2 regions of the Agrobacterium sp. DSM 25558 genome follow, and region 2 is predicted to be linked to the other one. Evidence: riboswitches for the same ligand, from Rfam matches in the RefSeq annotation. Region 2 holds a riboswitch; the other holds the start of a gene.

Region 1 (7,825 bases), on a different contig from region 2:
GTGGAGTGGGATTTGCTGGCGACGAAAGCTCTCAGGGAGGGGCGATGTCAGTGGACAAGTTGAACCAAGCCAACCATGAACCGCAATTGGAAGCCCGGGAAGAACTGGGCTATCACAAGGCGCTGAAACCGCGCCAGATTCAGATGATCGCCATTGGGGGTGCCATCGGGACCGGGCTTTTTCTCGGCGCAGGTGGTCGTCTCGCCGTTGCCGGACCGGCGCTGATATTCGTCTATGCCATTTGCGGCTTCTTCGCCTTTCTAGTGCTGCGCGCCCTTGGCGAACTCATCATGCACCGCCCGACATCGGGTTCCTTCGTTTCATATGCCCGCGAGTTCTACGGTGAGAAAATGGCCTTTGCGGTCGGCTGGATGTATTGGCTGAACTGGGCCATGACCTCTGTCGCCGATGTGACGGCCGTGGCGATCTACATGAATTTCTTCAAGCATTACGTCCCCTGGATGCAGGGCATCGACCAATGGGTCTTTGCCCTTGGCGCGTTGATCATCGTGCTAGCCATGAACATGCTGTCCGTCAAGGTTTTCGGTGAGCTGGAATTCTGGTTCAGCCTCATCAAGGTCATTGCCCTCGCCACGTTCCTCGTGGTTGGCATCTACTTCGTCATTTTCGGCACGCCCATCGAAGGCCATGTCACCGGCTTCAGCCTGATTACGGATAATGGCGGCTTTTTCCCCAATGGTATTCTGCCGGCCTTCATCATCGTCCAAGGGGTGCTGTTCGCCTATGCCTCCATCGAACTGATCGGCACGACGGCGGGTGAGACGGAAGATCCGCGCAAGGTCATTCCGGGCGCGATCCGCACCGTGGTCTTCCGTCTGCTGGTGTTTTATGTCGGTTCCGTGCTGCTTCTGTCGCTGCTTTTGCCCTATACGGCTTACAAGGCTGGCGAGAGCCCGTTCGTGACTTTCTTCGGCTCAATCGGCATTGAAGGTGCCGATATCATCATGAACCTTGTCGTGCTGACGGCTGTTCTGTCATCCCTCAATGCGGGACTTTATTCCACCGGACGCATCCTGCATTCCATGGCGGTTTCCGGCTCCGCACCGGCGGCGTTGGCGAAAATGAACAAGGCGGGCGTGCCCTATGGCGGCATTGCGGTAACCGCCGTCGTCACCGTCATCGGCGTCATTCTCAACGCCATCGTGCCTGCTGCCGCGTTCGAAATTGCGCTCAATGTCGCAGCCTTGGGCATCATTTGCGCGTGGGGTGCCATCGTGTTATGCCAACTCAAGCTGTGGCATCTGTCCCGGCAGGGGAAAATGAACCGTCCTGATTTCAGAATGTTTGGCGCGCCTTATACCGGCGTCCTGACGCTTGTCTTCCTCTGCGGTGTCTTGGTACTGATGGCGATGGATTATCCGGCTGGGACTTGGACTGTAGGTTCGCTCATCATCATCGTCCCAGCTCTGGTGGCGGGGTGGTATCTGTTGCGCAATCGCATTCACGAACTGGCGAAAGCAGATGCATCGAGTAGCGCAGGTGCGCGGAGTAAAAATTGAGAATGACGGAATCGAAATTGCTGGTGGCGGTCATTGCCACCGGCGGCACCATTGCCAGCACGCGTGATGAAACCGGTACGGCCAAGCCCGCGCTTTCGGGAGAAGATCTGATTTCCGGCCTGTCCGGTGCCCATGTTCTGGTCAAGCCGGTGGAGCTTATGGCGAAGGATTCGTCCAGTCTCACCATTTCCGACATGCAGAATATCAGCGATGCGGTGGGCAGGGAGCTTGCCGACCCGGCGGTGTCAGGCATTGTCGTTCTTCATGGTACGGATGCCATGGAAGAAAGCGTGCTTCTGGTGCATCTCCAGCATCGTCTGACCAAACCGGTCATTTTTACCGGAGCACAGTTTACCGCGGACCATCCACAAGCTGATGGTCCGGGCAATCTTTCTGCGGCGATCACCGCATCGACCGATCCGTCAAATGCGGACAAAGGCGTTTTGCTCTGTTTCTGCGGCAGGTTGCTGCCTGCATGGGGCCTCTATAAGCGCTCTGCCGACGAGCCCGATGCGTTCGATCTCTCCGGACAGGCGACCTGTGCGGAGAGCCCCGGTTTCACCGCAGACGTTAAAAACATGCGAGTTGATATCGTTGCCATTTATCCGGGCTGCGATGCCGTTCATATCGATGCCAGCTTGAAGGCAGGTGCCAGGGGGGTCGTCCTGTCTGCACTGGGTTCAGGCAATGCCAATGCGTCTATCGTCGAGGCGGTCCGCCGCTGTACGGAAAACAACGTGCCGGTGGTCGTGTCCAGCCGGGTGTCTGTTGGTGACCTCGTTGCCGGTTATGGCGGCGGCGGCGGCGGTCACGATATGGGGGCAGAGGGGGCTATCCACTCCCGGACGTTGCGGGCAGGGCAGGCGAGAATTCTCTTGGCCGCGATGATGGCATCTTCGAAAAGCAGGGCCGATATGACAGACGCATTCAACGATTTTCAAAAAATGGCGAAAACGTGATTTTTTTGGGAACCATTGTGATCTGATCCCGTTTCACCGGCTGGGAGACCACCGGGGGCTTTTTATGGCAGTGACATCAACTGCAGTCATCCTGACGCTTATTGGACTGGCAATTTTTGGCTTTGGATCTCAGCTCGTGATGCTGGGCGGAAGCTTTTATTATGCATTGGCGGGCATCGCATTTGTGATCACTGCCGTTCTTCTGTTTAAGAGAAACAAAGCGGCACTACACTTTTATGCCGCTTTCGTGGTCGCGACATTGTTGTGGGCCCTGTGGGAAGTCGGCTTCGACTGGTGGCAACTCGGCCCTCGTGGCGGTTTCATCATCCTGATTGGCATGTGGCTTTTGATGCCATGGATCAGAAAGCCGCTCGGCTTTACCAGCCCGACAGGCACGTCTTACGGTGCGAATGCGGTTCCGTTGCTGACGGCAGTGCTGGTTTCCGTGGGTGCGGCAGCGTTTGCCATGACGCAGGATCCGCATGATATGGAAGGCAATCTTCCCAGCGAGATCGTCACGGCGGCTCCATCCTATGGAAACGACGTTCCTGATGGTGACTGGCATCAATATGGCCGGACATCCTACGGTCAACGCTATTCGCCGCTGACGCAGATCAACGCGACGAATGTCGGCGGATTGAAAGAAGCGTGGCGCTATCAAACGGGCGACGTCAAGTTGCCCGATGACGTGGGCGAGACGACCTATCAGGTGACTCCCTTAAAAGTCGACAATTCGCTTTACCTCTGCACACCACACAATTGGGCCATCGCAGTGGATGCTGCGACCGGCAAGGAAAAGTGGAAATACGATCCTAACGCCGGAATGAACCCGGACCGCCAGCACCAGACCTGCCGCGGCGTGACATATTATGCCGATCCGGCCGCTGAAAGCGGTTCCTTCTGTGCAGCCCGCGTTTATCTGCCGACCTCGGATGCCCGTCTCATCGCACTCGACGCTGCGACCGGTCAGGTCTGCACGACATTTGCCGATAAGGGCACTCTTCGCCTGACGACCGGCATGGAGCACAATCCGGCTGGTTATTACTACTCAACATCCCCGCCCGCCATTGCGGGCAACAAGATCATCATCGGCGGTGCCGTCAACGATAACTACTCGACGCAGGAACAGTCCGGCGTCATCCGTGCGTTTGATGTTGCCACTGGTGCTTTGATCTGGAATTGGGATTCGGGAAACCCTACCCAGACCCAACCGCTTCAATCGGGTCAGACCTATACGACCAACTCTCCCAACAGCTGGTCGGTATTCAGCGTCGATGAAGCGCTTGGGCTTGTCTACATTCCTTTGGGAAATCAGGTTCCGGACCAACTCGGTATGGGTCGGAGCGAGAATGTCGAGAAATATTCATCGTCCATCGTCGCACTGGATGTAAACACTGGGCAGGACAAGTGGGTACGCCAGTTCGTGCATCACGACCTCTGGGACATGGATGTTCCGGCGCAGCCTGTGTTGCTCGACATTACCAAGAAGGACGGTCAGACGGTTCCGGCACTGGTTGGGCCAACCAAGCAGGGTGATATCTACGTTCTGGACCGTCGCAGTGGCGAGCCGATCCTGGCCGTCACGGAAGAAAAGGCTCCCGGTGGCGCGATCCCGGAAGATTTCAGCGCGCCGACGCAGCCGACATCCGCTTTGTCGTTCAAGCCTGATCCGCTGGTTGAAAAGAACATGTGGGGCGTCTCCATGTTCGACCAGCTGGCCTGCCGCATCAAGTTCCATCAGCTAAATTATGAGGGCCGCTACACGCCGCCGTCGCTGAATGGGTCTCTGATTTATCCCGGCAATTTCGGCACATTCAACTGGGGCAGCGTGGCTGTTGATCCAGAGCGCCAGGTCATGTTCGGCATGCCGACCTATCTGGCCTTCACGTCGCAGCTCGTTCCGCGCTCTCAGATTCCGCCACGCGGTCAGGATGAAAAGGGCAGCGAGCAAGGCCTGAACCGGAATGATGGTGCGCCCTATGGTGTCTTTATGGGGCCATTCTTGGGGCCATTGGGTGTTCCTTGCCAGGCTCCGCCATGGGGCTATGTCGCAGGTGCTGATCTGCGCACCGGTGATGTCGCCTACAAACACAAGAACGGCACCGTCTATGACATGACGCCGCTGCCGCTGCCGTTCAAAGTGGGTGTTCCCGGTATCGGCGGACCGATGATCACCAAGGGTGGCGTTGCGTTCCTGGGGGCTGCGGTCGATAATTATCTGCGCGCCTATGACCTGACATCCGGAAAACAGCTTTGGGAAGCACGTCTTCCTGCTGGCGGTCAGGCAACGCCGATGACCTATGCCATGGACAATGGCAAACAATATGTGGTGATGGTTGCGGGCGGACATGGTTCGGTCGGCACCAAGCCTGGTGATTACGTCATCGCCTACACGCTGCCTTAAAAATCTATCGAAAAGTCGATTTCGGAATGGCCGGGGAAAAACTTCCCGGCCATTTTTCGTTGTGACTGCCAGCGACGCCAATTTAGAGCTTGCGATAAAATGTAATAACATTACAAAAGCAATGCTTGACGACTCGTTTCCAATACGTCTATCTGGTTGTGACGGTTTCGAGCGAGTGATCGCAAGGAATAATAGGGAATGCGGTGCGAGCCTTCGGGTTTAATGCCGCAGCTGCCCCCGCAACTGTAAACGGATTGTCCAACCCTTTGGCGCTTTTACAAGCGTCATGCCACTGCGAATCGATATTGCGGGAAGGTGGGTGAAGACGCAAATCCGTGAGCCAGGAGACCTGCCGTCATAAGTTCATTCCAATTCACGGGCGGGGATGCCCGGAGCAGGAGACGTCGTGATTGCATCTTGCGCACCTCAGCGCCTTATTCCATCTGCCATGTCCCGGTTTCAGATCGTCCCAGTGCTGCGTGTTGCGGACTGAAGGTCTAAACATGTTCATACAAGGCTGCCTTTGTGCCGCCCATGACGATCGGGGACTATCGAAACAATGACATTCCATTTCAAAAAGACGATGTGTGCTGCGGCTTTTGTTGTCGCGACAATGGGCGCATCGATGCTTTCAGCGCAAGCGGCTGAAACAACCTATCCTCTGACGATCAAGAATTGTGGTCGGGACGTAACCTATCCGCATGCGCCGCAGCGCACCGCATCGCTTGGCCAGAGCACCACGGAAATTTTGTATCTGCTTGGTCTCGCCGACAAGGTTGTTGGCACCGCCGTATGGATTGGCCCCGTCATCAAGGGATATGAAGACGCCAATGCCAAGGTCAAGCGCCTTGCCGATAACGACCCCAGTTTCGAAAGTGTTCTGGCCACCAAGCCTGATCTCGTCACGGCGCAGTTTCAGTGGCATGTCGGCCCCGAAGGCATCGTTGCCAAGCCGGAGCAGTTCGAAGAGCTGAACATCCCCGTTTACACCTCGCCCGCCGATTGCACCGGCAAGGACAATACCGGTGGTGGCGATGGCGTGCGTCATTCCGTGTTCACGATGGATCTGATCTATCAGGAAATCACTGAACTCGCGCAAATATTCAACGTTCAGGACAAGGGTGAAAAGCTGGTTGCCGATCTCAAAACCCGTGAGGACGTGGCGCGCAAGAAGATCGCGTCTGCGGATGGAAAGCTGTCTGCCGTCTTCTGGTTCTCCAGTGCAGAGCTTGATATCGATCCCTATGTTGCTGGCAAGAACGGCGCACCCGGCTACATCATGTCGGCGCTCGGCATCAAGAATGTCATCGACAGCGACGAGGAATGGCCAACGGTCGGTTGGGAAACCATCGCCAAGTCCGAACCGACTTTGATTGTGGCGGGTAAGATGGATCGTCGGCGCTTTCCGGCAGACGACGTTGTCGTCAAGGAAAAGTTCCTCAAGGAAGACCCGGTCACAAGCCTCATGCCTGCTGTTAAACAGGGCCACGTCGTTGCCATGGATGCGCAGGCCATGAACCCGACGATCCGCACCATCGAAGGCATTGAAGTTCTGGCCGACGCCGTCGTCCAGCTCGGGCTTTCCAAGTAGCCATGCGTGCTTGTTTCATTTTCACCCGTGCCGCTTTGCTGGCGGCCGGGTGTCTGGCCCTGGCGCTCTGGTTTGGAGCGGCAATCGGCGAGACATCCATTCCCATGGATGTCGTCGCCAAGACGGTGGCAAACCGTGTGTTCCATGCGGGTTATCCGCTGGATGCCATCGATGAAGGCATCATCTGGAATTACCGCCTCAGCCGGGCGGTGGTCGCTGCCTGTTGCGGTGCCGCACTGGCGTTGTCAGGCGTCGTCCTTCAGGCGCTGCTGCGCAATCCATTGGCTGATCCTTACATTCTCGGCATTTCGGCGGGTGCATCCACCGGGGCGGTTAGTGTTGCGATTCTGGGGTTCGGTGCCGGCATGCTGACCATGCCACTCGGTGCATTTCTGGGTGCGCTTGTGGCATTTGCCTTGGTCAGTCTGCTTGCCCTGCGCGCAGGTCGCGGAAACAGTGCGATCATTCTGGCTGGCGTCGCGGGCTCACAGTTGTTCAATGCGGTCACGTCTTTCATCGTCACCAAGGCGGCCAATGCAGAGCAGGCGCGTGGCATCATGTTCTGGCTGCTCGGCAATTTGTCAGGAGTGCGCTGGCCGGATGTGTGGCTGGCTCTGCCGGTTACCATCATCGGCTTTGCTGTCTGTCTCTGGCATGCGCGCGCACTGGATGCGTTCACGTTCGGCGCGCAATCAGCCGGGTCTCTCGGCGTACCGGTGCGTCGCGTTTACGTCGTCCTCACTGGCGTATCCGCGCTGATGACCGGTATCATGGTCAGCATCGTCGGCTCGATCGGCTTTATCGGCCTCGTCATTCCCCATGCGGCGCGCATGATCGTGGGCATCCGCCATGGTCGTTTGCTGCCCGTCGCTGCGCTGACGGGTGCAATGTTCATGATCGCTGCCGACATCCTGTCGCGCACCATTATCGCCGGGCAGGTTCTGCCCATTGGCGTCATTACCGCCTTGTTCGGCGCACCCGCCTTTGCGCTCATTCTTAGCCAGCGCAGGAGGGCGATATGATACTTGTCGCTAAAGATCTGTGCTGGTCTGCCGGTGGCGTCGACATCGTCAAGAATGTCAGCCTCGAAATCAAGCCGGGCGAGTTTCTCGGTATTGTCGGGCCGAATGGTTCCGGCAAGACAAGCCTTATGTCCCTTCTGTGCGGTCTCAGAAAAGTGGGCTCGGGCGAAGTCAGTCTCGATGGCAAGGCAATGCAGAGCCTGAACAGGCGCGACGTCGCGCGACATATTGCATTCGTGGAACAACAGGCGGAAACGCAGGAGCGGAGCAACGCGCGTCAGGCTGTGGAACTTGGCCGCACTCCGCATCTTGGGGCCTTGTCGCCATGG
Region 2 (7,825 bases):
ACCCAACATCAATTGCCACAGCACGTCATCATTGAGCCGAACCGCCTTCAGCCTGACATCCGCCAGCAGATCGACCATGCTCACATGGCCACCGCCATCAATAATGATCGACATTTTCGCGGCCAGTCGTTCAGACAGGTTGAGCGTATCCGCGCGCTCCGATATCGGGCTCATAATCGCACGCGGATCGGCAATGGCCGTCTCATCGATGCCTGCAAGAGGTGAAGTTTCTATCGCCAAGCCTCGTCGCAGCGGCAGGCCAAGGGCCAAGACATCCTGTTCAAGGGCCAAAGCACTCTCAGCGGTCAACCCGCGAAATTGCAAACCGCCACGCGCGGTGATGTCGATCAAACCGTTGCCATGCCGGATGGCGAGAGTAGATAGCGCATGCAGATCATCGGGCGAAATATGATCCGTGAAGGCAATGCGGGACAAAAGTCCATCTCCCGTCTGCATCGGAGCAGACAGGGCCGGGCAAACGCCGCGACGGGTGAAAGGGCGAACATCGACACGGCTGGTGGCGCTCATGCGTTCACCCTCGCCCGTTCCGGCTCAATCAGCATCTCCAGTTCCGCATCCACGGCATTGCGTCTGCTGTGCCAGAGGCCACGGCGGCGGGCGGAGAGAAACCGCTGCGCCATCACCTCTGCCGCCTGCGGGTTTTCCCGTAGAATGAAGTCGCGCACCTCTTCATTGCCAAAATATGCGTCGTAGAGCGCCTCGATCAGAGAGGACGACACCGCATGCGTCGTTTCGGCAAAGCCGATCAGCCGGTCCACCGTCTCGGCAAATTCCGCCGCACCGCGTGGCCCATGCCGCATCTGCCCGGCGATGAAGCGCGGATTGATGGCGCGGGCGCGCACGACGCGGCTGATTGCCTGGGCGATAGAACGGGCACGCGGGCGGGCAGGATCGGTGGTGTCCAAGGCCACCACGTCAGCCGATTGACCAAGCGCCGCCTTGGCCGCCGCGAAGCCGCCGATGAAGGCGACGTCAGATGAGCCATCGAGAAGGTCGCGTCCCGGATCATCGCCCGTGTGGACCAGCAGGTCGGCTTTTTCCACCTGGCTTGCAAAGCCTGTATCAGCAAAAACGCCAAGCCCATCCGCGCCACCGAAAGCATGGCTTGCGGCATCCAAATAGGTCTGGCCAAGCTCTTCGCGCTCATCCCAGCGCCCGCTGGCCAGCTTTTCCTCAATGCCGGCACCATAGGTGCCAGGCGCAGAGCCGAAAATGCGGGCCGGTATGTGGCCGAGGCTCGCAGCTTCTTCCCCCAGCGGGTTGTCACCGGCGGCCTCCTCACGCCGTGCGATGGCTTTGGCGGCAGCATCAAGCAGGGCGATCAGAGCCGGGAACATGTCTCGAAACAGGCCCGAAATACGGAATGTCACATCGACACGGGGACGTCCCAGCGCCGCAGGTGGCAGCACTTCGATGCCGGTTACGCGGCCCGTAGCCGGATCATAGATAGGCCTCGCCCCCATTAGATGAAGCGCCTGCCCCACATCCTCGCCGCCATTGCGCAATGAGGCCGAGCCCCAGAGATCGAACACCAGATGTTTTGGCCAATCGCCATGGCTTTGCAAATAATGCCGCAAGACCTCTTCACCTGCCATGCGGCCAAGTTCAAAAGCAGTCGGCGTTGGCATGGTGCGCGGATCGGCGGCGTAAAGATTGCGGCCTGTTGGCAGCACGTCAAGTCGCCCGCGGGCCGGTGCACCGGAAGGGCCAGGAGGGATATGCCGACCATCGAGTGCTGCAAGCAGTGCCGACTTTTCCGCCACTGCACTTTGTACTCTCAGTAGATCGACCTCATCGTTTGCGCAGCGCCCGAACACATGCTGGCCGTCCTTAATCGCGAAATCCTTGAGATCGCAGAGAAAAGCATCGATTCGTGACAGTGCCGTATCGGCATTGTCCTGCAAGCCGATTCCCGCGTCTGCCGCCAGTCCGGTCTCCTGCGCCTTCTCAACAATAAGCTTTGCCAATCGGTCGCGGCGACGACGGTCCAGCCCGTCTGCCTGCGCATATTCATCAACAAGCTGCTCCAGTGCCATCTGCTCAGGCGAAAGCCCGGCTTCCACCAGAACGGGGGGAATGTGACCAATGGTGACGGCGGCAATGCGTCGCTTGGCAACCGCTGCTTCACCCGGATTGGACACGATGAACGGATAGATCACCGGCAACGGCCCTGTGACGATTTCCGGGAAGCAGGCATCCGATAGGGCCACCGTCTTGCCGGGCAACCATTCCAGCGTGCCATGTGCACCGACATGGATGATGGCATGCGCATCCACACCATGACGCATCCACGCGCCGAAAGCGACCAAGGCGTGTCGTGGCGGTAAAGCTGGGTCATGATAATCCACGCGCCGATCTTCGTTGCGACCGCGATCAGGTGCCAGTGCGACGGTCACCGCGCCGAAACGCGCGGCGCGGAAACGGAATGCTCCATCCTCAATGGCATCGTCGTCAGCGTAATGCCCCCAGGTACTCTCCAATGCCTGATTGGCAGAAGGCGAAAGGGAAGCACAGAATGCCGAATATTCGGCAACACCGAAACCAACGGTTTCGTTCTCGATGCGGTCGAGCAACCCACGCGCCGTCTCGGGAATGTCGTCTACCGCATATCCGGCATCGCGCAGATCATGTAGCATTTCCAGTACGCTTTGCGGTACATCCAGACCCACCGCATAACCGGTTCGGCCGGGTGCCGCGCCCGGATAATCCGGCATGAGAATGACAAGGCGTCGTTGAGATGGTGCCGCAGTCTTCAGCCGAAGAAAGGCCGCCACGCGGTCTGCAACCTGCTCGACGCGGTCGGGTTCCGGAATATTGACCAGACCCTGCCCTCCATTCGGATCAGGCTGCTTGAACGAAATGACCCCAGCCAGCAGTCTGCCATCCAGCTCCGGCAGCACCACATGCATGGCAAGATCAGAGGGATTGATCCCGCGCACGTTTTCCGTCCAACCATCACGCCGGGTCGTGGCCATGATGACTTGAAACGTTGCCACATCCAGCCGTTCGAACAGGGTTTTACCGCTCTCATCCGTCTGGCTGGCAAAGGCGGTTGCCGCAATGATCGCCGCCGGTTTCAAATGCGCAAGTGTCTCTTCCAGAAACCGGATCGCGTCCTGATCCTTCAAGCCGCTAACGAAAATCGGCAGCGGTGCGAAGCCTTTCGCGCGCAAAGCACCAAACAGCGCATCGATGGGTGCCACATCTGCGGCCAGCAACATGGAACGATAAAACAGGATGGGCAGGATAGGGGCATTTTCTGGAAATTCATGGAGCGCCTGGGCGAGATCGACAGATCCCTCTCCTGGTCGATAGAAACCGGCTTTCGGCAGAGGTTCCGCCACGATATCCGGCCATGCATCGCCACGTGCAACAGCGGTCAGCCCAGCTGCCACACGGATCATATTATCAGGACCGCCTGCGCGGAAAAACGAAAGGATGGTATTGAGTGTTTCAAGATCGACGGTGGAAGCCGCCTCCAGCTTTTCGTCCCGCTCGCTGCATTCACCGGGCAACAACACCAGCTTGATCCCGCGATGACGCGCCATTCTCGATAGCTGGTCCACCCCATAACGCCAGCGCTCAGCGCCGCCGAGAATCCGGATAAGGATCAATTTGGCATGTTCGGCCGTCTTTTCGATCCACAGATCGACCGACATGGGGTGGCGAAGCTCGGAAAGATTGGCGGATACCAGCGAGACAGAACCGTCGCCAGCGTGCGCCCATCCGCGTTCCAACCCAGCAAGATCGCTGGCGGAAAAAGACATCGCCACCACATCCGCCCGTGGCTGGTTGAGATCAACCGGCTCGATCAGGTCATCCAAAGACGAGGATGTGGTGGCAAGGATGTGCATGGATCAGGCTGCCAACATCCGCTCGATTTTTTCGCGGTTGATGCCTTTTTCGCCGATCACCACAAGGCGGCTGCGGCGGACTTCACCGGCAGCCCAGGGACGATCGAAGTAATGGTTGACCCGTGAACCGACGGCCTGCACCTGCAAACGCATCGGCTTGGAAGAGACCTCAACGAAACCCTTGATGCGCAGCACGTTTTCAGAAGCCGCCGTCTCGGAAATGCGTGCAGCCAACGCATCTGCGTCGGTTACCGCATCCAGTTCCACGACAAAGCTGTCGAACTCATCGTGATCGTGGTCTTCTTCCTCGTCGTGATGGGTGTGACGATTATCGATATCCTCTTCCACCGCAAGCCCAAGCCCGATGAGGACAGCAGGATCAATCACCCCATTGGACGCCACGATGATTTTTGCCGCCTTCGGAAGATGTGCATTGATATGCGCCTTAGCGCGCTCGAGACCCTCTGCATCCAGCAGATCGCCCTTGGTCAGAACAATAAGATCGGCGCAGGCAATCTGATCTTCAAAGACTTCCTCGACCGGATCGTCGTGATCCAGCGCTTCATCGTTCTGGCGCTGGGCCGCAAGGGCCTCGAGATCATGCGACACCATGCCTTCGGCAAGGGCTGCACCATCGGCAACAGCCACCACGGCATCCACCGTCACGCGGCTCTTGATAGCGGGCCACTGAAACGCCTGAACCAACGGCTTTGGCAAAGCCAATCCAGATGTCTCGATAAGGATATGCTCTACCCGTGGCTCGCGGCTGAGGATTTGCTCGATGGCTGGCTGGAAGTCATCGGCAACTGTGCAGCAAATGCAGCCATTGGCCAATTCCACGATATTCTCCTCCGGGCAGCTTTCGATGCCGCAGCCTTTGAGAACATCGCCATCGATGCCGACATCGCCGAATTCGTTGACGATGATAGCCAGCCGTTTTCCATCCAGTTTCTCCAGCAGGCCACGTAACAAGGTGGTTTTGCCAGCGCCAAGAAAGCCGGTGATGATGGTGCAGGGAACGCGATCGAGCGTGGTCATGATGTCTCCTCGGTAAAATGCAAAGGGGGAATGCGGGCAACCAAGCCGCGCTTCAAACTGTCAGGCCGTCCGCGCCACGGCATCAGGCCATCCGTGGCCGTTGCCAAAAGGCGTGCACCGACCATCAGGTCGGCGGCATCGTCAGCGGTTAGCGAACCAAACATATAGGACCAGCCGTCCGCACTACGCATCGCCGCACTCAGGCCTCGCTTGCAATTGGCAAGGCAATTGACGCTACGCACCTCGACACCTTCAGTGCGACCAAGCGCGATTGCAGCCTGCGCAAGTGTGGCACCTGGACGGGGCTCCATATTGGGATCGGCTTCATCGCGACAGCTGCGGCACACGAAAACGACGACGCCATGAGACGTTTCACTTTCGGCCTCGGCCGTCATGCCTGGGGATGTCGATGTTATATCCAAGATTAAGCTTTCCGCGCCTGCAAATTCTTTGGGGTGCGGATATCGAAAAACGCCACGCGCCGAGGCACGCTTCGCTGTTCGACAAGACCGACTGACCGGAGCACCCCGCCCGGCAGACGTTTTTCCTGAAGCGGCAGGTCTCCTGGCTCGCAGTATGAAGAACGCCCTTGCACCGCCTTCCCGGACAACATGTCCAGTGGCTTTTGGCGCGGGCTCACCGCTTACAGTTGCGGGGGCAGCCACGGATTGGTCCGCATAACGAATTGAACCGTGTTCCCTCTTAGCTTTTCCCGTTGCCGGAAAAAGACCGTCAGTCCTTAACCCTTATGCCTTGCGGTGCTGGAGTGTCAATGCCGCTCCATGATTGCCGTGAGAACGGATTTGGCTATAGTCGCCGCTTCGAAAAAGCATGCGCCGGAAGGATAAGACGCCATGAACCGCGATATCAGCGACAGCGAGGCCGAACGCCACCGCGCCAAAATGGCCAATCGCAAAGCCGTTCAGGATGCGGAAGTCTCGGAAAAGACCATCGAAAAAGGTCTGCTGATGGTCAATACCGGCCCGGGCAAAGGCAAGTCCACCGCAGCCTTCGGGCTTGCGCTGCGCATGCTGGGCACCAACAGACGCGTCGGCATCGTGCAGTTCATCAAGGGTGCATGGTCCACAGGTGAGCAGCAGGCGCTGGCCCTGTTTGGCGACCGGGTGGAGTGGCGCACCATGGGAGAAGGTTTCACGTGGGACACCCAAGATCTCAAACGCGATGTCGCAGCTGCCACCAAAGCGTGGGAAGAGGCAAAGACCCTGATGGCCGATGAGACTATCAGTTTGGTGGTGCTCGATGAGCTCAATATCGCGTTGCGTTACGATTACCTGCCGCTGGATGAAGTGGTGGCAGCGTTGCAAAACCGCCGTCCGGATCTGCATGTCATGGTCACTGGTCGTAACGCAAAGCCGCCACTGATCGATGCCGCCGACATGGTGACGGAAATGACGCTGGTGAAGCACCACTTCAAGGCGGGTGTCAAAGCCCAGTCCGGCATCGAGTTCTGATCGATGACAGCGCGCGTTTTGATGTTTCAGGGCACCGGCTCTGACGTCGGCAAGTCACTGATGGTGGCGGGGCTTGCCCGTGCCTTCACCCGCCGTGGCCTTTCCGTCATGCCGTTCAAGCCGCAAAACATGTCCAACAATGCCGCCGTCACCGCAGATGGTGGTGAAATCGGCAGGGCGCAGGCTTTGCAGGCGCGGGCGGCGGGTGTCGCCCTTTCCGTACATATGAACCCGGTGCTACTGAAGCCGCAAAGCGAAACCGGCGCGCAGGTGGTGGTGCAGGGCAAGGTGATCGGCAACGCCAAGGCGGCGGATTATCAGCATATGAAAGCGGGCCTGATGCCGCGTGTCCTGGAAAGTTTCGAACATCTGAAGGCCCAAGCCAACCTCGTTCTGGTGGAGGGTGCAGGCAGCGCATCGGAAGTCAATCTTCGCGCCAACGATATTGCCAATATGGGCTTTGCCCGAGCCGCGGATGCACCTGTCATCCTCATCGGCGATATCGATCGCGGTGGCGTCATCGCCAGCCTTGTTGGCACGAAAACGGTTCTAGATGCGGCAGACGCAGCGATGATCGAGGGCTTCATTGTCAATCGCTTCAGAGGTGATCCAACCCTGTTCGATGACGGCATGCGCATCATCCAGGACAAAACCGGCTGGAGCCCGATTGGTCTTCTGCCCCATTTTGCCGACGCCAGCCGCTTGCCCGCCGAAGATGCATTGGGTTTAACGGCACAAGGACAGCGCAAACCGGGCGCAAAAATCCGCATCGCAGTTCCCATCCTGCCGCATATCTCAAACTTCGATGACCTCGACCCGCTGGAGGCTGAGCCCCATGTCGAACTGATTCGCGTGCGGCCGGGTGATGTCATTCCAGCAGATTGCGCACTGGTGCTTCTATGCGGCTCGAAATCCACAATCGCTGACCTGACCACGCTGAAAAATTCAGGTTTCGATGTGGATATCAAAGCTCATCTACGCCGAGGCAGCTATGTGCTCGGCCTTTGTGGCGGCTACCAGATGCTAGGCAACACCGTTGCTGATCCAGACGGCATCGAAGGTGCAAATCTCACGATCGATGGGCTGGGATTGTTGAATGTCGACACCGTCCTGACCGGCGATAAACGGCTCATCTCCGTCACCGGCCAGAGCTTCGATGGAATATCCTTCTCCGGCTATGAAATGCATGTCGGTGTAACCGACGGACCAGATGTCACCCGCCCGTTCTCCACCATCGGCAACCACACCGAAGGCGCGATTTCAGTGGATGGTCGCGTTTATGGCACTTATATCCACGGCCTGTTCGCCGACGATAATCAGCGTAGCGCCTGGCTGAAGCGCCTGGGCAGCGAAAGCTCGACGCTCAATTACGAAGAACAGGTGGATGCCGTACTGGACAGGCTGGCTGACCATATGGAGCGCCATCTCAATCTGGATGCC

The links. Region 2 has a riboswitch for cobalamin ahead of DSM25558_RS11655 (DUF1636 family protein). Riboswitches for the same ligand answer to the same signal wherever they lie in the genome.
Region 1: linked by a shared signal. The riboswitch ahead of DSM25558_RS16830 (ABC transporter substrate-binding protein) and the one ahead of DSM25558_RS11655 (DUF1636 family protein) in region 2 are both predicted to bind cobalamin.

The regions. Positions count from the first base shown of each region.
Region 1 is NZ_FMUD01000019.1:77,684-85,508, reverse strand. It holds gene DSM25558_RS16845 (amino acid permease) at 45-1,520, shown strand; gene DSM25558_RS16840 (asparaginase) at 1,523-2,479, shown strand; gene DSM25558_RS16835 (glucose/quinate/shikimate family membrane-bound PQQ-dependent dehydrogenase) at 2,544-4,883, shown strand; cobalamin riboswitch at 5,029-5,255, shown strand; gene DSM25558_RS16830 (ABC transporter substrate-binding protein) at 5,443-6,474, shown strand; gene DSM25558_RS16825 (FecCD family ABC transporter permease) at 6,477-7,496, shown strand; gene DSM25558_RS16820 (ABC transporter ATP-binding protein) at 7,493-7,825, shown strand, end outside.
Region 2 is NZ_FMUD01000011.1:51,045-58,869, forward strand. It holds gene cobG (precorrin-3B synthase) at 1-528, opposite strand, end outside; gene cobN (cobaltochelatase subunit CobN) at 525-3,875, opposite strand; gene cobW (cobalamin biosynthesis protein CobW) at 3,879-4,916, opposite strand; gene DSM25558_RS11655 (DUF1636 family protein) at 4,910-5,308, opposite strand; cobalamin riboswitch at 5,450-5,662, opposite strand; gene cobO (cob(I)yrinic acid a,c-diamide adenosyltransferase) at 5,768-6,385, shown strand; gene DSM25558_RS11665 (cobyric acid synthase) at 6,389-7,825, shown strand, end outside.